Regions from separate parts of the Actinocatenispora sera genome, predicted to be linked through region 2. Evidence: riboswitches for the same ligand, from Rfam matches in the RefSeq annotation. Region 2 holds a riboswitch; each other region holds the start of a gene.

Region 1 (7,785 bases), 6.3 Mb from region 2:
CGTAGTCGGTCACCTCGCCCGGCATCTGCTGCACCGGAGACGGGTTGAGCATCGTCGGCGTGTGCGCGAGCACGTCGTCGTACGCGCCGCTGTAGAGCATCCCGGTGTCGCGGGCCTGCGCCGGATCGCCGAAGAAGTGCTGGTGCACGGTCGCCAGGTGCGCCGGCTCGACCCGCAACGACTCGTCGGCGGGGATGTGGTCGAACGCGAACGCCACGTCGTAGCGGTACGCCTCGACACCGGCCGGCGACTGCCTGCAGAACTGCAGCACGTAGTGCAGCCGGCCGATCTGCGCCGCCGGCCGCGGCGACACGTACAGCACGTCGTCGCCGGCGACCCCCTGAAACTCCTCGATGCCACCGCCGACCGCGTCCTGTCGGACGAACCGCACGATCGCCTGCGCCGGTAGGCTCGGTCGCGGAGTCGCCACCGAGACCCGGGCGGTGGCCGCGGTCTCGGCCACCGGCACCGTCGTCGTGTCGCCCGCGTCGACCGTCACGTCGGCACCGATGACGTAGTGCAGCCCGGTCTGCTCGCCCTGCTCGTCGAAGTCCCGGAACGACGCGGTGAAGCTGTAGTGCCCGACCGGCACGGCTACCCGACCGATCCCGTCGACCACCGATACGTACACGTCGGCGCGCCGCGCGTCGTCGGTGTTCACCAGGTGCACGCCGGTCGTGGTCGCGGCGCCGGCCAGGTCGGTGGCCCGGAACTCGACGATCGCCTGCGCATAGTGCGGCGACACCTGCCGCGACGCACCGGATGCCAGCCGCATCCCGGTCAGCCCGGGCACCAGCTCGCCGCTGCCGGCGGGCCGGCCGGCCCGCACGTCCGCGCCGATCGCCGCCCGCACCGCGGCCCCGAACGTCCGGGTCGAGTCGGCGGTCAGGTACCCGCCCGCGGTGGCGCCGTCGACGGTCGTCAGGGTGACCCCGGGCGGAGCGCTCGGCGTCACCCCGGCGGCGAACGTCATCCGTACCGGGATCCGTTTCCCAGCACCGAGTTTCGCCAGCTCGGTCACGTCGAACAGGGACCGGTCCAACGGCCGCCCCAGGTACGGTGCCGCCGCAGGCGGGATCGCGTACCGGTCGCCGTCGCTCCCGGTACTCCAGGACAGCCCGGTGGGATGCGCCGTCAGTACTCCGCCGGGGCCGACGCCCACCCGCTGCCCGGTCGCGAGCGTGATCTGCGCACCGGCAGCCGCACCGCTCACCCCGCCGGCCACGCCGCCCGACCCGCCGCCCGGTCTCCTGCCGCCGCCGTCGGCGTGGGCCGCGCCCCCGGTCATCACCAGCCCCAGCACGGTCAGCATTGCCACCGCACCCGACCGGACCCGTACCCGCCGCCTTCGACTGCCTCGCCCCGGTTCCCGCACCGGCCACCCCTTCCGTTCGCTGCCCATCACCCTTACTTGCCGCAGCGAGCCCCCACCCTTCACGCCCCACCGACACCCGCCGCCACCCGCACCGGCCGCCGTTGATCAAGGGATGCCGAAGTTGATCAAGGGATCCGGTCACGTTTCCGCTGGACGCCGGGGCGCAATCCCTTGATCAACGCTGCGAGACCTTGATCAACCGGACAGTGCGGAGCGGCCGGGCGGGTGGCGAGGAGTTGCCGATCCGGCCGAGCGCGGCGTGGTGGCTGATGTCGGGCCAGGGTTTCGTCACAGGCCGGGTGCTCACGCTGGACGACCGACAACTCGGAACGCGGGGGTCCGGGGCTCGGCCGGGAGGCCGGACGGCCAAGGCGTGCGCGGTCGGCACGCACACTGCGTGGCCACGTGATTGGCGCGGGAGGGGCACCACGTCGACCGCGCCGAAGCGCAGGATTTGGGTGTCGCTGCTCGACGAATCGTGCAGGACAGGAGGTGTGGTGCCCTCCCGCGTCGCATATGTTCCACCTTCGCGACGCTGCCGTCAAGTGCGGTTACGCACTGCAACGATGACCGGCGAGTACGGCATGTTCCCCGCCGGCCGGTGCACCCGAACCGGCGGGGAATCCGCCCCGACCCGACCGGCCGCCGCCCAGGGCGGCCGGAGCAGCTTCAGCCGAGCAGACCGGCCGGAGCAGCTTCAGCCGAGCAGGCCGGCCTCGCGGGCGGCCTTGAGCGAGGGGCGGACGGTGTGGGTGGGGCCGACCTGGGTGGACACCGCGTCGATGGTCTTGAGGCCCTCGCCGGTGTTGTACACGACGGTCTCGGCGTCCCGGTCGAGCTTGCCGGCCTCGACGAGCTTCTTGAGCACCGCGACGGTGACCCCGCCGGCGGTCTCGGCGAACACCCCGGTGGTACGGGCGAGCAGCTGGATGCCGTCGCGGATCTCGTCGTCGGTGACGTAGTCCATCCAGCCGCCGGTGCGCCGCACGGCCTCCAGCGCGTACGGCCCGGCGGCGGGGTCGCCGATGTTGAGCGACTTGGCGATGCCGGTGGGCTTGACCGGGCTGATCTGGTCGGTACCGGCCTGCAGCGCGGCGGCGATCGGGTTGCAGCCGGCGGACTGGGCGCCGAACACCCGCCACGGCGTGTCGTCCACCAGGCCGATCTCGACCAGTTCGCTGAACGCCTTGTCGATCTTGGTGAGCAGCTCGCCGGACGCCATCGGGATCACGACCTGCTGCGGCAGCCGCCAGCCGAGCTGCTCGGCCACCTCGTACCCGAGGGTCTTGGAGCCTTCGGCGTAGTACGGCCGGACGTTGACGTTGACGAACGCCGTCTCTTCGAACTCGTCGGTCTCGGTGAGTTCCTGGCACAGCCGGTTGACGTCGTCGTACGAGCCTTCGATGGCGATGACCTGGCCCTGGTAGACGGCGCTGGTGACGACCTTGTTCTGCTCCAGGTCGTACGGGATGAACACGATGCTCGGCACGCCGGCGCGGGCGCCGTGCGCGGCGACGGAGTTGGCCAGGTTGCCGGTGGAGGCGCAGGCGAACCGGGTGAAGCCGAGCCCCTTCGCGGCGGTCAGCGCGACGGAGACGACCCGATCCTTGAACGAGTGGGTGGGGTTCGCCGAGTCGTCCTTGACCCACAGCGTCCTGAGGCCGAGCTCGGCGGCGAGCGCGTCCGCCTTGATCAGCGGGGTCATGCCGGGGTTGACCGTGACGCGGCTGGCCGGGTCCTGGCCGGTGGGCAGCAGCGGCGCGTACCGCCAGATGTTGTGCGGGCCGGCCTCGATGTCGGCGCGGGTGACGGCGCGCAGCGCGGCCTGGTCGTAGCCGACCTCGACCGGGGCGAAACACTCGTAACAGGCGTTCTGCGCGATCAGCGGGTATTCGGCCCCGCAGTTGCGGCAGACCAGCGCGCGAGCCGGGTTGACGGCGATGTCGGAGGGACCTGCGATCACGCTCATGCGAAGCCTTTCGCTCATCTTTCCCGCGCCGGTCTGGTCGCGGGCCGGAATTGGCACCTGCCGGCTCGCGTCGAGCGCGAGCTGCGGTGGTTGCCGGGGCGTCATCGGGCCGGTCCCTCAGCCCCTCTGGATGAGGTGCATGTGAAGTTGTACGCGCAGCTTACCCATCGGCGCGCCGGTGTCTCCGTCCGTGGTCCCACTGCGTGGACGTGAGATCGACCATGCCGTCAGCCGGTGCCGCTCCCTCGGCGGCACCGGCTGACGGCCAGCGAGGTCAGCGGGGCGACAGCCCGTCGGCCGACGTCCACTCCGGCCCGGTCAGGACGCGTCCGGTGGCGCCGACCGGTACGGGCTGTGCCGGGACCCGGCCGGCCGTGGCAACCGGTACGGGCTGGACCGGGACCGGGCCGGCCGTCGCATGCGGTTCGCGCTGGGCCGGGACCGGGCCGGCCGCGGCGCGGACGCCGGTGGTGGCCCGGGCGGTGGCGCGACGGGCCAGGACGTTCGTGGCGACCAGGGCGGCGACGGTCAGCGCGGCGCCGGCGATCTCGGCCGGTACCGGGCGGTACCCGCGGACGATCTGGATGCCGAACGTGATCACCGGTACCAGGTTCATGAACAGCGCGGCGTTGGGCGCGCCGAGCCGGCGGATCGCCACGTTCCAGGCCAGTACCGCGAGGACCGAGGAGGCGATCGCGATGTACCCGAGCTGCCAGGCGTCGGCGCCGAGCGCACCCGGGCCGGGCAGGTGGCCGATGCCGGTCAGGTCGGCGACGAGGGCGACCAGTACGGTCGCGGCGGCGCCGACGATCTGGGTCAGCGTGCTGAACCGCAGCGAGCCCCAGCTGGCGAACCGGCTGGCACCGTGGGTGTACACCGCCCAGCCGACCACACCGAGGAACGCCATCGCGTCGCCGCTGCCGATCGCCCCGAGGTCGGTCGGGTGGCCGTGCGTGATGACCAGTCCGACCCCGACCAGCGCCAGCAGCATCAGGCCGAGGGTGGGCAGCGTGGGCCGGACCCGATCGCGTACCCACCGGACCAGCACGGTGAGCAGCGGGGTCAGCGCGACCATGAGCGCGCCGTTCTGCGGGGCGGTGTAGCCCAGGGCGATGTTGACGAGCAGGTTGAAGCCGGCGATGCCGACCACGCCGAGTACCGCGATCTCCGCGAACCGCCCCTCGGTACGGAACGCGCGCCGGCCGGCGGTGGCGGCGAGCACCGCGGCGAGCACCGCGGCGGCGATCAGGTAGCGCGCGGCGGTGAGGTGGTACGCGTCGACGTGCCGGAGGGCACCGGCCATGACGATGAACATGCCGCCCCAGATGGCGACGGAGAACAGCGGGAGCCCGTACGAGCTGGACCTGGACATGAGCGAGTCACCCTTTGTTCGATGGATCTCGAACCTTCGACCCGGCCCACACTAGGTGCATGTTCGACGATTGTCGAACATGAGTTACCCTTGACACATGGAGCTCTACGAGCCGGACGTGGCCGCCGTGCCGGTGACCACGATCCTGTCCGCGCTGGGCGACGAGGCCCGGCTGGAGATCGTGCGCGAACTGGACCGCGACGGCGAGCGCTGCTGCGGCACGTTCGACCTCGGCCTGGCCAAGGCCACCCGGTCGCACCACCTCAAGGTGCTGCGTGAGGCGGGCGTCACGCACACCCGCATCGAGGGCACCAGCCGGTACGTCTCGCTCCGCCGGGACGAGCTGGAACGCCGCTACCCGGGCCTGCTCTCCGCCGTCCTCGCCACCGCCCCCACCCCCTGACCAGCCGGCAGCCGGCGGGAAGCCGGCGCCTGGGTGGCGGTGGGTCGGCACACTGGGGGCATGACGATGCCTTCGCAGCCTGCTGCGCTCGCCTGTCCGCTGTGCCGGAACCAGGATTTTCAGCGCGAGGAGGGGCGGCTGGACAGCAAGTGGGGCGTGACCTCGCACAAGATGGTGCTGATGATCTGCACCCGCTGCCGCTACATCCTGCACTTCTACGACAAGCACTCGATCTTCGACTTCGACTGACCGGCCACCGCCTCGACGGGCGCGGCGCCAGGGTCAGGACGTGACGTCCTTGCGCAGGAAGCGCCACCAGGCGAGCGCGGTGAAGCCACCGGCGTAGAGCAGCGCGGACAGGGCGCCGCGGGTCATCAGGTCCCAACGCACCGGGTCGGTCAGCAACCCGGTGAAAGCCTCCTGGTAGTGCGTGGGCAGCAGCGCGCGCAGCCCGCCGAGCGCCGTCACCTGGTCGAGGATGCTGGACACGATGACCAGCAGCACCGCGCCACCGACCGCGCCGAGCGCGTTGTCGGTGCAGACCGACAGCAGGAACGCGAGCGCCGCCGGCACCAGCAGGACGATGGCCAGGTACCCGACCACGCCGGCGATGCGGGCCAGCGCCGGGCCGGGCGCGATGGTGTCACCGGTCATCGTCACCAGCGGATGCCAGCCGAACGCGGCGGCACCGACGGCGAGCGTGACGCCGGTCAGCACCACCAGCGCCGCCGCCGAGGACAGCAGCCCCACCGCGTACTTGACGCCGAGCAGCCGGCGCCGCGGCACCGGCGCGGCGAGCAGGTAGCGCAGCGAGCCGGAGCTGGCCTCGCTCGCCACCGTGTCGCCGCAGAACAGCGCGACGATCACCACCAGCAGGAACGACGCCGAGACGAACAGGGTGAACACGGTGAAGTTGGCCGCGCCGGACTTGGCCACGGTGACGAACGCGTCGGTCTGGTTCTGCGCCGACCCGCCGTTTCCGTCGGTACCGAACCGGAACGCCAGGAAGAGGATCACCGGCAGCGCGACCAGGAACGCGAACACCAGCTGGGTCCGCCGCCGGGTCAGCTGGCGGCGGATCTCGGTGCCGACCGACAGCGTGCGGGCCGGCCGGTAGCCGGCCGCCCGACCATCCACAGCGGACACTGTCATCCGGCACCCCGCTTCCGGCGGTCGACTGCCTGCACGTCGACGCTCATGACTCGCCCCGGTCGAGCAGGGCGAGGAAGGCGTCCTCCAACCGGCGCCGCGGTACCAGCCGGTCGACCTCGACGCCGCCGTCGACCAGCGCGTCGACCAGCCGGTGCCGGGGCGTACCGTCGGCGAGCTCGACCAGCAGGCCGCCGTCGGCCCGCGCCACCGTCGCCACCCCCGGTACGGCGGAGAGCAGCGGCTCGGCCGCGTCCGGGTCGGCGACGCCGACCAGCACGCTGGGCGAGTCGCCGATGATCTCGGCGACCGGACCGGCCGCCACCAGCTCGCCGCGGCGCATCACCACCACGTGCGTACACGTCTGCTCGACCTCGGCCAGCAGGTGGCTGGAGACCAGCACCGCGCGGCCGTCGGTGGCGTAGCGCTGCAGCACCCGGCGCATCTCGGCGATCTGCGGCGGGTCCAGCCCGTCGGTCGGCTCGTCCAGGATCAGCAGGTCGGGCAGGCCGAGCATGGCCTGGGCGATGGCGAGCCGCTGGCGCATCCCGTGGCTGTACGCCCGGACCCGCCGGTGGATCGCGTCGCCGAGGTCGGCGATGTCGAGCACCTCGTCGATCCGCGCGTCGTCGAGCGGGCGGCCGGTGGCCCTCCAGTACAGGGTGAGGTTGTCCAGGCCGGACAGGTGCGGCAGGAACCCGGGCCCCTCGACCAGGGCGCCGATCCGGGACAGCACCGGTGCGCCCGGGCCGGCCCGGTGGCCGAACAGCAGCGCCTCGCCCGCGGTCGGCCGGATCAGCCCCAGCACCATCCGCAGCGTGGTGGTCTTGCCGGCGCCGTTCGGGCCGAGCAGGCCGACGACCTGACCCGGCTCCACGGTGAAGCTGGTGCCGCGGACCGCGACGAAGCCGTCCCGGTAGGTCTTGCGCAGCCCGCGCACCGCGAGCGGGGTGCCGGCCAGCTCGGCGACCACCGCCCGCTGCCGGCCGCGTCGCCGGAGCCGGGCGATCACCAGCGCCGCCGCGACCACCAGCGCGGCGAGCACCACCGCGGCGGCAAGCAGCCAGTACCAGATGCCGGAGGGGTCGGTGAGCGGGGTGGCGGCGACGGTGGGCAGGCGCAGCGCGCCGGTCACCGCGACGGTGTAGGTCGCGGGCTGGCGCGGGCCCGCGTACGCCCGGTCGGCGGTGTCGACCACCAGCCGGATCCGGTGTCCGGTGGCGAACCGGTACACCATGCCGGGCAGCGTGACGGTGGCGGCGCCGCTGCCGGTGACCCGGATCGGAGCGGCCTGGCCGGCGACGAGGCGCTGCCCGCCGTCCGGCGCCACGTCGTACAGCTTGGCGAACAGCACGCCGCCGGGGCTCGTGGCGCCGACGCGGATCGGTACCCGGGCGGCGCCGGTGAGGTCGACCGGTGCGGTCAGCGTGGTCGAGGAGAACGCGGCGGCCTGGCCGGGGATCTCGGTGGCCGGCGTCTCGCCGGCGATGCCGACGCCGGGAATCGTGGAGGTGGCG
Region 2 (7,785 bases):
AGACTGGGGTGACCGGTATCCGGTCATCATCAAGCTGTGGCGCAGCGCGTGGGAGCAGTTCACCCCGTTCCTGGCGTTCCCGCCGGAGATCCGCCGGGTGGTCTACACCACCAACGCCATCGAGTCACTCAACTCCCGGCTGCGGCAAGCCACCCGCCGACGCGGGCACTTCGGCCACGAGCAGGCCGCGTTGAAGGTGCTGTACCTGGTCGTCCGCGACCCGAAACCCGACCGGGGCCAACGTGACTGGTAAAACCAGCGGCTGGAAGACCGCGCTCAACCAACTCGCCCTCTACTACGGCGACCGCATCACCGAAAACTAGAAGACGATCACCGGCCCCACCCACAAAGTTCCGGACACTCCCACGGACGGTAGCTAGCCTGCCGGCTGACGAAGCTCTGGGTGTCAAGTCCGCCAAACACTTGGTGTGGTGGAGGATTTCTGGAGAGGCGAAGGTCAGTGAGGTGCGACGAACGTTGGTCAACGGTTGGCAGTTGCCGCGTCTGAGCTGCAGGTTCGGGTGTTCTCGCTGGTCAGGGGAGTGTCCCGGCGGCGCTGGCAGTGTGGGGGTCAGGGGTTCGAGTCCCCTCAGCTCCACCCTTGAGAATTAGCCCGCCACCAGGCTGAACGCCGATGGCGGGCTTTCTCGTCCCTGGTGCCGACTCGATCCGACAGCAATAGTGTGTCCCGATAGTGGCCTTACGGTCGTTCTGTCCTCGCCCTCCCGAGGGCGGCCTCACCGGTAGGCGATCGGGTACCAGCCGGGCCGGGCACTGTGCAGAGTGCGACTGGCGGGCGCAACCGGCCGGGCCTAGCGTCGGCAACACGCCCGCTCTGCCGGTTCGCGGTCGGCTCACCGTCGCGGCGGCGACCGGGCAGCGTTCCGCTGCCGTGCGCACCGAAGGTCCCGGTGCCTGGCCGGACACCCGCCGACGAGATGGGTACGCGCGACATGTGTGCTGACGACGACACGAGTGACTGGCTGCGTGCACTGCCCAAGATCGAGTTGCACGTGCACCTGGAAGGGTCGCTGCGACCGAGAACGCTGTTCCGGCTTGCCTCCCGCAACGGGGTCGACGTCGGGGCGGAGTCGCCCGCCGAGCTGGCCCAGCGGTACAGCTTCGATGGCTTCCCCGACTTCGCGTCGCTGTTCTTCGCCGGACTGTCCGTGCTTCGCACCGCGGAGGACTTCACCGATGCGGTGGTGGCTCTCGCCGCCGAGCTCGCCGGCCAGAACGTCCGCTATGCCGAGGTCACGACGTCGCCGATCAACCATCACCGGCGCGGCGTGAGCATGTCGGAGTACCGGGAGGGGCTGGACGAGGGTCGTCGCCGGGCCCGCGAAAGGTACGGGCTGGGAGCTAGCCTGGGTGTGCGACATCTCCCGCGAGTCGGAGGATCCGGCCGCGGAGTTCACCATCGGGTACCTGCTGGGGCCGCAGGCGCCGTCCGGTGTGGTGGGGCTCGGCCTCGGCGGGATCGAGGACGGCTTCCCGCCGGATCTGTTCGCCTCGTCGTTCCAGCGGGCCCGGGCCAGCGGGCTCGCGGCGTTGCCGCACGCCGGCGAGACGGTCGGGCCGGACAGCATCTGGGGCGCGGTGCGAACGCTGCGCGCGGCGCGCATCGGGCACGGCTTGCGCTGCCTGGAGGACCCGGCCCTGGTCGAGTACCTTGCCGTCAACAGGATCCCGCTCGATGTGGCCATCACCTCGAACGCCCGGTTGAAGCTGGTCGACGGTGTACCGGCGCACCCGATCACGGCGATGCTCGACGCGGGACTCGTCGTGACGCTCAATACCGACGATCCGGCGTACTTCCAGACCACGCTGACCGACGAGCTGGACCTGGCCCACCGGGTCCACGGTCTGAGCCGGGACACGTTGCTGGGGCTGCAACGCAACGCGCTGGACGCGTCGTACGCAGACGGCCGGACCAAGGAGCGGATCCGAGCCGAGCTCGCCGCAGCGTAGTGGCGCTACCGAGCGAGGTCGTCCGCCCTCGGTTCGCTGGCGCGCACCAGGTGCAGCCCGATGCCGTACCCGCTGACCACCGTGAGGGTGTAGGCGTCGATGGGTGTGCCGTCGACGCCGTAGCCGGTCCCGGTCATGGCCAGCGCCGGTTCGCCCGCGCGCCGCTGGCACAGCCTGGCCGTGGCGTCGTCCAACGCGACCGGCTCGACGCGTTGCAGGCTCTCGTGCCCGCGGTATCCGACCGCCTCCAACGCATCCACGATCGTCGGGGTGCGCTTGCGTACCGCAGCGTCGATGTGCCCGGCGATCTCGGCCGGGATCGTGTCGACGGCGACGCCGTAGATCCTGCCCTCGCGCACCCGGACGCCCCGAAAGCGCACCGCGCCGCTGCCGACCGGGATCCGCAGTTGCGCGGCGAGCCGCGCATCGGCGGCGACGACGCGACGGGTGCGGTGGATCTCGTGCACATGGTGGGCCTCGTGGTCCAGATCGTCGAGGAAACCGGTGTACACCGGGCCGGAGCGCGGCGACAACGGATCGATCGGCAACGGGTCGGCGACGAACGTTCCCGATCCCTGTCGACTGGTGACATACCCGGTCGCGCGGAGATCGGCGATGGCCTGCCGGATGGTGCTGCGGCTGGCGCGGAAGCTGTCTGTCAACCGCTCCTCGGCCGGCAGCCGACTTCCGGGCTGGTAGGTACCCGCGAGGATCCGGGCCTTGAGCGACATGGCGATGCGGACGTAGAGCGGTCGCTCCGACCCCGGTGGACGCACCACGACGCGGATCTCCGTTTCGTTCCGTAGCAGAGCAACGCGGCTGGGTGCCGCGTCGCTTGCAGGGTACGGCCCGGGCCGGTCGTGCGGCGACGCGCGGTTCGGCCCGGTTCCGTGCGCTGGTGGCATCGGTGCACGAGCGCACCGGAAGCGGACCGCGCCGTCGGGGTGCAACCTTGCACTCGTGACCATCGACCCGCCGCGGTTGGCGTTCCGGCGAGGTGCTCGGGCGGCTCCGACGGCCCTCGGTCACCAACGACGGCCTCGCCGATCAGGACGGCTCGGAGGTTCGCGGGTCGAGCCGCTTGCCGAACCAGCGGTGGGTGTGGGCGGCATCGCCGTACGAGGCGGTCTCGCGGTACCCGGCCGACCGGTGCAGCGCCGTCGCTTCGGTCAGGACCTCGTGGGTGCCGAGCCTGATGCGTGCGAAACCCGCGGCCGTGGCGTGCTGCTCGGCCTCGCGGAGCAGCCCGAGGAAGCGGGGTCGGCGGGACCGATCCGTGTCGCGCCGAGCTGCAACGGCCGTTCGGCCCGGGCGGATGCGGCGGCAGCGGGCGGGCCGGGGTCGGGGGCGCAGAGCAGGGCGAGACAGAGGTCGTACTGCGCGGTGGGGGCGTCCAGCACCGCGCGCTGCAGGAGTTGTTCGACCCGGACCAGGCGCTTGCGCACCCCGGAGGGCGACACCCCCAGCGCGGCCGCGGTCGACGTGATCAGCGCACCGTGCCGCAGCCACGTCCGTACGGTGTGCGCCAGCCGCGGGTCCGAACCCCGCAGCATCGCCCGCTGCTCGGCCGCCCAGTGCTGCGCCTCGGGCCGGGTCAGCAGCTCGACGAGGCTCACTTCGGGGTCGCCCGACGGCCCCTGCATCTGGATCGCGAGATGCAGCCGAGCCTGGACGGTGATGTCGGACAGCGTCACCCCCAGGATGGACTCGATCAGTCGCAGCCTCGATGCGAGTGTGTTGCGATGCAGTCCGAGCTGTCGCGCCGCACGGCTGCGCAGCACCAGCCACGAGGTCAGCGTGTCGATCAGCTCCGCGGCGTCGGGATCGTGGCTGCGTGCCGGCCGGTGCGCCCGCAGCGGTGCCAGCGTCCGCGTGGCCCACGCCCCGCCCGCGTCGGCGAGGATGTCGGCCAGCTCGCCCCGGCTCCGGAACTCCGCGTACCGTCCGGGGCGATGCCGCGCAACGCACAGCGCGTGGAACGCATGCCGGTAGGCGGTGGCGAAGTCCGTGACCGGCACCGCGTGGCTGGTACCGACGTGGAAGGAGGCATCGGCCCCGGCCCGTTCGCGCAGCGCGCGGACCAGATCATCGGCGTCCGGTTGTGCCACCACCACGATCTGCCGCCGGTACGCCGGGCAACGCGTCGCCCACCCGCTCCCCGCAGCCACGTCGTTGCACCAGCGGACGGCCTCGGCGACCGACCGCCCGGCGCATTCCAGCAGGTGCACCCGGATGGTCTCCGACAGCCGCAGACCGAGCGCCGCCGCGGCCCGGCACGCGCCCGAGGTCGCACCGGCCTGCAGGAGGTACAGCACCGCCTCGCGGTTGCGCGCCTCGACCCGATCCAGCCGAGCCGCCCGGTCCCGAACCACCCGCTCCCGCAGGGCAAGGCCCAGCGGTACCGTCGCCGCGGACATCAGGGCGCGCTCGGCGGCGGTGAACGGCCGCCGGTGCGCACTTCGCTGCACGACGAGTACCGGGTGGGGCCGGCGCCCGGTGACCGGCAGGGCGGACAGCTCACGTCCGTCCGCCGACACCGACAGCGCGCCCAACCGGCCGCTGGAGACCGCATCGACCTTCGCCAGGATTCCCGGCGGCAGCTGCGGACGCGCACTGCTCGGCCCGCCGGTCGGATCCCACAGCAGCGCCGTGCCGTCGAGGCGACGGGACAGCCGGCCGAGGATGCGCGCGACCCCGTCGACGGCCGCGGCCTCGGCCGCCAGGGCCCGAAGCTCACTGGACAGCTCCGGGCCGGCGTCGTTCCCGACGGCCCCCTCGTCCCCTGGTCGAACCGTCGCCGCCACTTCTGCCGGGCCGGTATGCCGATCGCCGGCCGCCTGCCGCGCACTCATGCCGGGCGTCCGCCGCGAGCGGCGGACCGCTGCCGGTCGACCCGGCCGGCCAGTGCCTGCTTGACCGCGCCCCACTCCACGGCGAGCACCGAGTACATGGCGGAGTCGCGCAGCTGGCCGCTTTCGCCTGGCGCCCAGGACATCGACCATCCGCGTAACACCCCCTCGAACGTGGCCCCGAGAGCGGCGATCGCGGCGCGGGACCGCGTGTTGCGAGCGTCGGTCTTCAGATCGACCCGGGACACCGCCAGCGTCTCGAACGCGTACGTCATCAGGAGCAGCTTCGCCTCGGCGTTGATTCCGGAACCCTGCGCCGCCGCACCGAGCCAGGTGAAGCCGATCTCGATGGCGCGCAAGTCCTCGCGCCCGGGCCAGTATCGGGGGTCCCAGAACGCGGTGCAGCCCACCGCGCGTCCGTCGGAGCGCCGGACCTGCGCGAACGGCACCAGGCCCTGCGCCATCCGCTCATGCTGCGCGGTGATGTAGCCGGCGACCTCGTCGGCGTGCGGCACCAGCGTGAAGTCGTAGCTGGTGCGGTCGTCATCGGCGGTAGCAGCCAGGTCGGCCGCGTGCCGGACGGACAGCGGTTCGAGCCGAACCAGGTGGCCGTCCAGCGGCGGTACCTCGAAGAACGGACGCATGGCCACCTCTCTCATCGCTCCTGGCGTTGGCACCTTGCCGCTGCGGAATTCCGTGGCAGGTTGCCGGATCGTCTCGGGGCCAGGTCCCTCGGATCCTCTGGATGACGTGTCTGAACGGCTGACCAGCGGCACCCGACGGCGCGGGTCGGCGCGGGTCGGCGCGGGTCGGCGCGGGTCGGCGCGGGTCGGCGACTCATTTTTTTTGTATGGTAGACCAGACGAATATGGACGGCATCGCGATATCGTGTGGCCTCGCGCACTGTCACCCGACACGCGATCAGCCGCAGCCACGTCCCTCCATCACCGGTCGGCCGGTTTGCGGGCACCCCGGCCGACTGGCGTGAGGGCACCGCACGTTCCACCGTCCCGTTGAAGCAGCGGGACGAAACCGCCGCAGCCCGTCGTGGGTCGATCCCGCACTGGCGTCCTGCGGTACGACCCGCCCAGCGTCGCGGTGCATTCGGGTTCGACATCCCGCACAGCCAGGCGCTCGAGATCGTCGCCGGGCAGTTGGGCTACCGCGACTGGAACACCTGTGCGGCAGCGTGGCGCCCCGACCCGGCCCCGGTCACCGTACCGATCCTGCGGGCCTTCCCCGGCGCCGAGGCGCGCCGGTTCTACGTCGAGTTCCTCGGCTTCACGGTGGACTGGGAACACCGGTTCGCGACGGGAATGCCCCTGTACCAACAGGTCTCCCGGCAGGGCTGCGTACTGCATCTGAGCGAGCACCACGGCGACGGGACCCCGGGTTCGGCGGTGCGTATCGCGGTGTCGGACGTGCGCCGGCTGCAACGCGAACTGGCCGACAGTCCGGTGTACCCGCTGCGCATCGGGCTCGACGCGCAACCCTGGGGCGACGACCTCGACATACCTGATCCGTTCGGCAACCGGCTGGTATTCCACACGTCCCGCCGAACCCCTGCCCCCGAGCGAGCCGGCAGCGCCCGCCGTCCACGCGAGGGCCCCGTGGGGGGCTACCCGGCGTCCTGTGCTTCGATCAGGTCGAGGTCGCGGACGCAGAAGCCGTGGTGCTCGAAGGTTTCGTTGAGCACCGTGCCGAGGCACTGCCGCACCGAGCGGCCGCGGGCGTACGGCGGCCAAACATCGTCGTCGGGCACCGGCGCCGGCGCTGCGAGCTGCGCAGCGGTGACCTCGGCCAGCCAGTCCTCGAGTGCGGCGGCCTGCGCGTCACGCACCCGCACGATCTCGTCGAGTTCCGGAACGAGCGAGCGGTCGATCCCGTGCGCATCACGGTAGGGCTCGACGTCCGGCCCGATGCCCATCGGCGTGAACGGCTCCGTCGAGCCCAGGCAGCAGCGGCGGAACCAGGAGTCGTGCACGAAGACCAGGTGGCGCAGCGTCTGCGCCGCCGACCACTCGTCGTTCACGCTGCGGCGCTCGATGCCGGGCGTGCGACGGATGCGCCCGATCGTGGCGGTCCAGCCGGCGCGGAGCTGCCGCGCCGCCTCGCGCAGGTCGGCGGGGTCTTCCGAGCGGATCAGCACTCGCACCGGATGCCGCCGGTCGAGCTCCGCCTCGACGTACCCGGTGACCTCGACACCGTTCACCTCGAGGTTGGTGACGAGCCCGTCGATCACCGCATCCTGCATGACCACGCCGATCAGGCGTGCCCCGGTCAGGTCGCACTCGCGGAACTCCGCACCGCTCAGGTCCTCGTCGACGTATCGCGTCATGCTCCGCATGCTAGGTCCGACCACCGACAAACCCGCCGCACGACGTGCTGGTGGCTAACCGGTGGGTTGCGCGGAGTTCCTGGTCGTGAGCTGTCGCAGGCCGGTGCTCGCCAGCGCGGCGAGGCTGGCGAGAGCGATCAGGACGACGGGGTAGAGCACGAGGCCGGCGAGGATGTTGCCGTCGAGGGCGTCGCTGAGGACATAACTGGCGACGTCCGGGTAGCCGCTGTGGGGGAAGGCGGCGACGTCGTACGGGCTGGTGAGGGTGTAGCGGTGCTGGCCGAGCAGCGCGGTCATCGCGATCGTGAAGTGGAGCGGTGCGCCGAGGATCGCGGTCAACGTCCCGGCCCGAGCGCCGGCCCGCCAGTTCCGGGTGGTGGTCGCGGCGCCGATCGACACAGCCAGCGTCGCGGCGGCGGCGACCGGTGACAGGTACTCCGTCATCCCGCCGGTACCGGCAGATCCGGTCAGCGTGCGGATGGTCCAGGCGGCAGTGCTGGCCATCGCGCCGGCGAGCCCCCACCACAGCGCGGCGTTCGCGCCGTTGGCCAGCTGGCGTGGCGTGACCGCGACCGCAAGGTAGCCGGTGAGGATCACGGCGAACAGGACCGAGACGACGTACCGGCT
Region 3 (7,785 bases), 6.0 Mb from region 2:
ATCGGCGCCATCACCACGGCGTACCCGGTGAGCAGCGCCTGCGGCCCGAGCGTGGAGATGAGGTTCCAGGTGGAGTGCAGGCTCATCGCGGCGAACCAGCCGGCCAGCGGCGCGAGGTAGCGCACCCGCCTGTCCCGGGCCCGGGCGGCGAGACCGAAGCCGATGCCGGTCATCGAGGTGAACAGCGGGTGCGCGAAGCCGGAGATGCCGATCCGCACCACGAACAGCATCACCACCATCAGCGCGCCGGTGACCGCGCCGCCCTCCTTCGAACCGGTCACGTAGATGCCGCCGAGGTAGAGGATGTTCTCCGCCATCGCGAACCCGGTCGCGGACAGGCCGAAGTAGATGATCCCGTCGACCACATTGATCGGCTGCCGCTTCTTGCGATGGAAGAAGTACAGCAGCAGTACCGGGCCGAGCGCCTTCATCGTCTCCTCGATGAACGGCGCGACGAGCACGGCGTCGGCGTTGCCGGACATCCCGGCCTGCTCGAACAGGTACGACCCGAGCGTGTTCACGCCGAGCGCCGCCGAGGTGGCGACGCAGGCGCCCCAGCCGAACACGAACGCGAGGTACTTCCACGGCTCCGGTTCGTACCGGTCCAGCCACAGGAAGCAGCCGACCAGGAACGGAACCGGGATGACGGCCACGGCCAGCCCGATCGCGAACGCCTTCGGCCCGATGTTGGTACCCACGGCGAGGATCAGCACCAGCGCGCCGACCACGATCGGCGCGATCACGCCGGTCATCTTCCAGAGCCGTACCCAGTCGAACCGGCCACGCTTCGGGGCGTCCAGCACCGCCACCACCGGCGGCCCGAACGGGTGCCCGCCGGTCCCCACGATCGGCTGCCCGCCCGGCCCGGCGCTCGGCGGCCCGCCCGGCGGGACCGCCGCCCGCCCGGCGGGTCCCACGCTCGGGTTCCCGCCCGGCCCCACGGTCGGCTGCCCGCCCGGTCCGGCGCTCGGGTGTCCGCCAGGTCCGGCGCTCGGGTGTCCGCCCGGCGCGACCGCCGGGCCGCCGCGCGCGGCGTCCGGTGCCCCCGAGGTCGGTGCGCCGGAGGTTGGTGGGGTCGAAGGTGGCCGCCACCCGGGTGTGTCGACCGGCTCCGTGGTGCGGTCCGCCCCGGGCTGGCCGGCCGGACCCGGTGCACCGTCCCGACCGGCGTCGGCCGGCGTCGAGTGTTCGGCGGGACGGGCCCACGGTGAGCCGTCGCCGGGTCGCGGCGCGCCGTCGGACGGCTGCCGCGCCGGGTCCGGTGTGCCGGGCGTCCCAGAGGGCGGGAGGTCTGCCATGGCGCCAGCCTAGTGTGGCTATGCTGCTCCGCAGGTCACGAGTGCCAGCGTCAAGCCCCGGCTTGCTGGCCGGCAACCCTCGCTTCCGCGGTGGGGTGCCCCGGGTGAAGACCGGGCCCGCGCGCCGCACGGCGACGGGCAAGCGCGGACCGCACGTCACCGGTGGGGTCCCTGGCCTCCCGGAGGTGTGTTGTGTCCCTGCCTGTCGACATCGTCCCGCCCGCGCCCGCATCGCGCCGGCCACGCCTGGTACCGGTACCCCGGCAGCCCGAACCGCTCGCACTGGCCGACGCGAACCTGCAGGTACCGCTGGTGACCGGCGGCACCGTCGGCTACGCGAACTTCGACTACGCGGCGAGCGCGCCGGCGGCCCGGGTGGCGGTCGAGGCGATCACCGACCTGCTCCCCCGGTACGCGAGCGTGCACCGCGGCGCGGGCCTGCCGTCACAGCTGTGCACCACCCGGTACGAGCGGGCGCGCGAGCAGGTGGCGCGGTTCCTCGGCTGCCGGGACGACGACGCGGTGATCTTCACCCGCAACACCACCGACGCGACGAACCTGCTGGCGCACGCGCTGCCGGCGGAGGCGACGGTGCTGGTGTTCGACTCCGAGCACCACGCGACGCTGCTGCCGTGGCGCCGCGCGGTGCGGCTGCCGATCCCGGACAGCCCGGCCGACGCGGTACGGGCGGTGCACGCGGCACTGCGCGAGCTGCGGCGCGGCGAGGACGCGCCGGGGCCGGTACTGCTCGCGGTGACCGGCGCGTCGAACGTCACCGGGGAGATCTGGCCGATCGCCGAGCTGGCCGCGGCGGCACACCGGTACGGGGCGCGGATCTTCGTGGACGCCGCGCAGCTGGCGCCGCACCGTCCGGTCGACGTCGCCGCCGCCGACGCCGACTACCTCGCGCTGTCCGGCCACAAGCTGTACGCGCCGTTCGGCGCCGGGGTGCTCGCCGGCCGGACGGACTGGCTCGACGCGGCCCCGCCGTACCTGGCCGGTGGCGGGGCGACCGCGCTGGTCGGCGACGCGACGAACGACGTGCGCTGGTCGACCGGCCCGGCCCGGCACGAGGCCGGCAGCCCGAACGTGCTCGGCGCGGTCGCGCTCGGCGCGGTGTGCGAGGCGCTGCGGACCGGGGACCGGGACGCGGCGATCGACCGCGAGCGGCGGCTGACCGAACGGCTGCACGCCGGCCTGTCCGGCATCGACGGCGTCGCGGTGCTCACCCTGTTCGACGCCGGCACCCCGCGGGTCGGCATCGCCGCCTTCGCGGTACGCGGCCTGGACTCCGACGTGCTCGCCGCGGCGCTGTCGGCCGAATACGGGATCGGGGTACGGGACGGGATGTTCTGCGCGCACCCGCTGACCCGGCGGCTGCTCCGGCACGCCGGCGGCGAGCTGCCGGGCACGGCGGTACGGGCGAGCATCGGCCTGGGTACCACCACCGAGCACGTCGACCGGCTGGTCGCCGCCGTCCGCCGGCTGGCCGGTGACGGTCCACAGTGGACGTACGAGCGCCTGGACGGCCGCCCGGCCCCCACCCCCGACCCTCGCCCCACGACCTGACCCCGGCCGCCGCCCGTCCCGGCCGAGTTGATCAAGGGATCTGTACACAACGTGCCTGGACGCGCTGTCCCGATCCCTTGATCAACCACTCGGGTCCGGCGGCGGCGGGTCAGCGGCCCAGGGCGTCGAGTTCCGCGGCGTGCGCGGCGTCGGCGTACTCCGCGCCGGCCGGCCGGACGTGCCGCGCCGCGATCTCGCCCAGTACGTGCAGGATGTCCGCCCGGTCCGCGCCGGCGTCGAGCAGCCGGCGGGCGGCCTGCCAGGCCTGCGGCGGTTCGTCGCGCCAGAGCTGCTCGGCGACGATCTCGTGCAGGGTGACGTGCGGGTCGCTGTCGTCCGGGTCGCTGCCGTGCTCGGCAACGATCAGCAGCCGCCGGTCGTCCGGATCGGACGGGTCCAGGTCCAGCTCCTCGCCGTCGAGCTCGACGACGGTCGCCGGCACCGCGAACAGCCGGCGCTCCAAAACCGCCGCCGCCTCCGCCGGGTCGAGGTCGGCGCCGTCCAGCTCCGGTACGTACCGGTCGAGCAGTTCGGCCAGCTCGTCGTCGGACAGCTCCTCGTGCTCCTCGCCGACGTGCTCGCCGCACTCGGTGGCGATCGCGGTCACGTCCTCGACGGCGGCAGGCGGCAGCTCGGCGAGCCGCGCGGTGTACCGGGTCCAGGCGACGACGACCGCCGGGAACGCGACGAGCGCCGGATCGTCGAGGTCGTCGGCGTCGACGCCGCCGTGCAGCAGCCGGCCGAGCCGGCCCGGCCCGATCCGCAGCGGGCGCTCGTCCTCGTCCGCGCCGAACTCGGCGATCACCCGCGCCGCGGCGGCCACCGCGGCCGGCGCATGCCCGGTGAGCGCCGTGGCCTCGGCCGAAGCCAGGAACCCCTCCACTGCCGGGCCGACCACGTCCTCCTCCAGCAACCCGTCGAGCGCGTTGACCGGGTCCGCACCGGGTGCCTCCGTGCCGGGGGCGCCGTCCGCGGCACCGGGGCGGCGCCGCCGGAGGAGCTGCCCGCCGGTGTTTCCCGATCGCCCGTACCCGTCAATTCTCCGGCGCCGATCTCGGCATCGCCGGGCATGTCGCGCAGGCGGGCCAGTGCGAGGGCGCGGTACTGCGGCAGATCCTCGCTGTCGGTCGGCTCGGCCCACTCGTCGAGGCGGGCGAACCCGGCACGAAGCAGGCGCGCCGCCCGGCCGGGATCCGTACTGGCCATCGCCGCCACCCCGTCCGACTCGGCCACCCGCGCGGCCGTCTGCGCGAACAGCTCGTCCGGACCGGCGGAGAACCACGCGTCGACGACGGCGCCGTCCGCCTCGTCGTGGTCCAGCAGCGCGGACAGCGCGTGCCGCGCCTCGCCCCGCCGGTACTCGCAGAGCACCGTGGTCTGCTCCCCGTAGGCGTCGGTGACCAGGGCGCACCGCAGCACCGCGACCGGGCCGACCTGGTCGGCCCAGCCGGGCGCGGGCACCCCGGCATCGGTGAGCCGGGTCGCCGCGGCACGGGCGGCATCCCGCAGCGCTGCGCTGGTACCGAGGTGGGCCAGCGCGAGCAGCGCGGCGAGCGCCTCCTCGGTCCGCCGGTGCGCCGCGTACCGCACCAGGGCGCGCGGCACGGCCTCGGGATTGGTACCGGCGGCGACGGCACCCTGCCACCAGCCGCCGAGCAGTTCGGCGGTGAACAGCTCCGCCGCGAAGCCGTCCACCGCCAGGGTCTCCCGGTACGCGGTGACCGCCTCGGCGGCGATCGCGTCGAGGCCGGGGGCGGACCGCCGGCGGGCGGGCTTCTTGCGTTTCCGGCTGACCGGGCTCATCCGCCGATCGTGTCAGAGCGGCGGACGAGCCCGGTCAGCGCACCCCTCGCTGCAGCGGCGTCGCAACGCCGCGGCGGCGCCGGGCCGGGCCGCCGCGGTCGCGCGTCAGCCGGGCCGGGCCGCCGCGGTCGCGCGTCAGGCAGCCTCGGCGCCGGCCATCGACTCGCGCAGGCTGGCGAGCGACCGGGACAGCAGCCGGGACACGTGCATCTGCGAGATACCGACCCGCTCGGCGATCTGCGACTGGGTGAGGTTGCCGAAGAAGCGCAGCACCACGATGGTGCGCTCCCGCTCGGGCAGCGCGGCGAGCAGCGGCCGCAGCGCGGCCCGGTCCTCGACCGTCGCGAGACCCGGGTCGTCCGCACCGAGCAGGTCCTGTACCTCGGTCGCGGCGGCGTCGCCGGCCCCGACCGGGGTGGACAGCGAGACCGCGTTGTACGCGTTGCCCGAGTCGAGGCCCTCGATCACCTCGTCCTCCGAGATACCGAGGTGCTCGGCCAGGTCGGCGACCGTGGGCGAGCGGCCCAGCCGTTGCGCCAGCGGGCCGGTGGCGTTGGCGAGGGACAGCTTCAGTTCCTGCAGCCGGCGCGGCACCCGGACCGTCCAGCCCTTGTCACGGAAGTGGCGCTTCAGCTCACCGCTGATCGTCGGTACCGCATAGCTGGTGAACTCGACGCCGCGGTCCGGGTCGTACCCGTCGACCGACTTGATCAGTCCGATGGTCGCGACCTGGACGAGGTCGTCGTGCGACTCGCCGCGGCCGGAGAACTTGCTGGCGAGGTGCCGGGCGAGCGGCAGGTACCACTCGATGACACGATCGCGGATCCGGTCCCGGTCGGGGTGCCGGGCGGGCAGATCGTACAGCCGGGTCAGCAGCATCCGGCCGGTCTCGTCGTTCCCGCGATGGGCGGTGCGCTGTCGCGGCACGCTGTCCACGTTCGAGGGGTGGGTGAGGGTGGTCGGGATGGACATACTGGGCTCCTTCGACACCATGGTCGAGACCACCCGGGCAGGCATGGCGAGCCGGGCGGCACAGCGGCCGAATGGGGATTACGAAGCGCCCGTTGCTTGAGCACTTTGCGAGATGTGCGCCGCAATCGCGGCGGCACCGAAATGACCGGCGTCGCGCGGCACTCTGCCGTCGTCACACCGCACCCGACAGGCACGGCACGACACCGCGACGCGGCCTGAAGAGTCACCGACATCTTGCTATGTAGTGACCTGGGCCACAGCCGGAGGCCTGCGGCAGGGTTCTCTACCGAAGCCTCAACGGCTGACCGCACCCAGCGTACACGGCCTCCGGTCAGCGTCAAGACCAAGATCGTTTGCCCACCGTCCAACCTGGACTTTCCCCCTCGGACAGCGCTTTCCGGCACGCGCGACCACCGGATCGGGGCGGGCGCGGCACCTCGGGGACATCCCCCATTCGGGTACGCCCATGGGCCGACGCACAACGCGCGTTCCGCGGCGCCGGTGCGACCCGAGCGGGACGCCAAGTGCCGTCCCCGGACGGACGACACACACCGGAACCGGAACCTAGCGTTCCGGTGGCACGGTCGGCCGACGAGCGCCGACCGGCCGGCGCCGGCCCGTCGCGGGCGCGCCACCCACCCACCGGAGTGCACATGACGGCGCAACCACTGACGGCAACCCAACCCGCGGTGCAGACGACGAACCTGACCAAGACGTACGGGGCCGGGCCCACCGCCGTGTCCGCCCTGGCCGACGTGAGCGTCGCGTTCGGTGCCGGCGAGTTCACCGCGATCATGGGCCGTCCGGGTCCGGCAAGTCGACCCTGCTGCACTGCCTGGCCGGCCTCGACACCGTCACGCACGGTTCGGTACGGATCGCCGGTGTCGAGCTGACCACGCTGTCCGACCGGGCGCTGACCCGGCTGCGACGCGACCGCGTCGGGTTCGTGTTCCAGTCGTTCAACCTGCTGCCCACGCTCACCGCCGAGCAGAACATCCTGCTGCCGCTGGAACTCGCCGGCCGCAAGCCGGACGCCGGCTGGCTCGATCACCTCGTCCGGGTGACCGGGCTGACCGACCGGCTGCGGCACCGACCGACCGAACTGTCCGGCGGCCAGCAGCAGCGGGTCGCCTGCGCGCGGGCGCTGGTGTCCCGGCCGGCAGTGGTGTTCGCCGACGAACCCACCGGCAACCTCGACTCGCGCTCCGGCGCCGAGGTGCTCGGACTGCTGTCCGCGAGCGTGCGGGAGCTGGGCCAGACCATCGTGATGGTCACGCACGATCCGGTCGCCGCCGCGTACGCGAACCGGGTCGTGCTGCTGGCCGACGGCCGGCTGGTGGACGAGATCCTCCGGCCGACGGCCGACACCGTGCTCGCGGCGATGCAGCGGCTCGGTGCGGCATGCTGAGGGCGACGCTTGCGGGGCTTCGGGCACACAAGCTGCGGCTGGTGCTGACCGCGGCGGCCATCGTGCTCGGGGTCGGCTTCGTCACGGGCACGCTCACCTACGCCGACACCGCGAAAGCGGCGCTGTACCAGCGGTTCGCCGGGTCGGCCGCCGGCGTCGACGTCGACGTACGCGGCACCGGCAGCGACCACCGGCTGCCCGGATCCGCGCTGTCCGCGATCGAGTCCGTGCCCGGGGTGCAGGCCGCGGCCGGCCGGGCCAGCGAGAGCGTGCCGGTCCTCGCTCCGAACGGCCGCCCGATCACGAACTTCGGCGTCGCCGGCAAGGGCGTCAACGCCATCCGGGATCGCGGGTTGCGACCCTACGAAGTCCACAGTGGACGGCTGCCGAGCGGCGACGGCGAGGTCGCGATCGACCGCGACACCGCCACCCGGTACCGCTTCCGGGTCGGTGGTCCGATCACCGTCGTGGACCCACACCAGCACCGGCATCGGTTGGTACTGACCGGGATCGTCGAGATGGACACCGGCACCGGGAGCAGCGACGGGTCGACCGTGGTGCTCACCGACCGGGCCCTCGACCGGTACTCCGGCCACACCGGGTACCGGCAGATCGTCGCGCACGCCGCACCCGGAGTGTCCGAGCAGCAGCTCACGGCCCGGGTGAACGCGGCGATCCGACTGCCGCACACCGAGGTGATCTCGGGCAGCACGCTGCGCACCGAACTGGCCAACG

The links. A riboswitch is a leader RNA that binds a small molecule or an ion and turns the genes downstream of it on or off. The one in region 2 is predicted to bind S-adenosylmethionine.
Region 1: it holds a riboswitch for S-adenosylmethionine, as region 2 does, so the genes downstream of both, thrC (threonine synthase) here and Asera_RS31765 (GNAT family N-acetyltransferase) in region 2, are expected to answer to the same signal.
Region 3: it holds a riboswitch for S-adenosylmethionine, as region 2 does, so the genes downstream of both, Asera_RS03655 (aminotransferase class V-fold PLP-dependent enzyme) here and Asera_RS31765 (GNAT family N-acetyltransferase) in region 2, are expected to answer to the same signal.

Annotation. Positions count from the first base shown of each region.
Region 1 covers NZ_AP023354.1:479,027-486,811, forward strand. The annotation lists gene Asera_RS02195 (hypothetical protein) at 1-1,312, opposite strand, end outside; gene thrC (threonine synthase) at 2,073-3,344, opposite strand; SAM riboswitch class I at 3,356-3,481, opposite strand; gene Asera_RS02205 (DMT family transporter) at 3,619-4,716, opposite strand; gene Asera_RS02210 (ArsR/SmtB family transcription factor) at 4,814-5,119, shown strand; gene Asera_RS02215 (hypothetical protein) at 5,180-5,368, shown strand; gene Asera_RS02220 (ABC transporter permease) at 5,402-6,271, opposite strand; gene Asera_RS02225 (alpha/beta fold hydrolase) at 6,315-7,785, opposite strand, start outside.
Region 2 covers NZ_AP023354.1:6,759,212-6,766,996, reverse strand. The annotation lists gene Asera_RS31790 (IS256 family transposase) at 1-253, shown strand, start outside; partial or broken gene Asera_RS34095 (hypothetical protein) at 939-1,352, shown strand; gene Asera_RS33755 (adenosine deaminase family protein) at 1,372-1,971, shown strand; gene Asera_RS31775 (GntR family transcriptional regulator) at 1,977-2,750, opposite strand; gene Asera_RS31770 (helix-turn-helix domain-containing protein) at 3,141-4,823, opposite strand; gene Asera_RS31765 (GNAT family N-acetyltransferase) at 4,820-5,464, opposite strand; SAM riboswitch class I at 5,473-5,572, opposite strand; partial or broken gene Asera_RS33455 (glyoxalase superfamily protein) at 5,711-6,358, shown strand; gene Asera_RS31760 (DinB family protein) at 6,439-7,158, opposite strand; gene Asera_RS31755 (hypothetical protein) at 7,213-7,785, opposite strand, start outside.
Region 3 covers NZ_AP023354.1:797,506-805,290, forward strand. The annotation lists gene Asera_RS03650 (PrsW family intramembrane metalloprotease) at 1-845, opposite strand, end outside; SAM riboswitch class IV at 1,332-1,449, shown strand; partial or broken gene Asera_RS03655 (aminotransferase class V-fold PLP-dependent enzyme) at 1,581-2,786, shown strand; gene Asera_RS03660 (hypothetical protein) at 2,977-3,765, opposite strand; gene Asera_RS03665 (hypothetical protein) at 3,669-4,670, opposite strand; gene Asera_RS03670 (RNA polymerase sigma factor SigF) at 4,806-5,642, opposite strand; partial or broken gene Asera_RS03675 (ABC transporter ATP-binding protein) at 6,296-7,050, shown strand; gene Asera_RS03680 (ABC transporter permease) at 7,044-7,785, shown strand, end outside.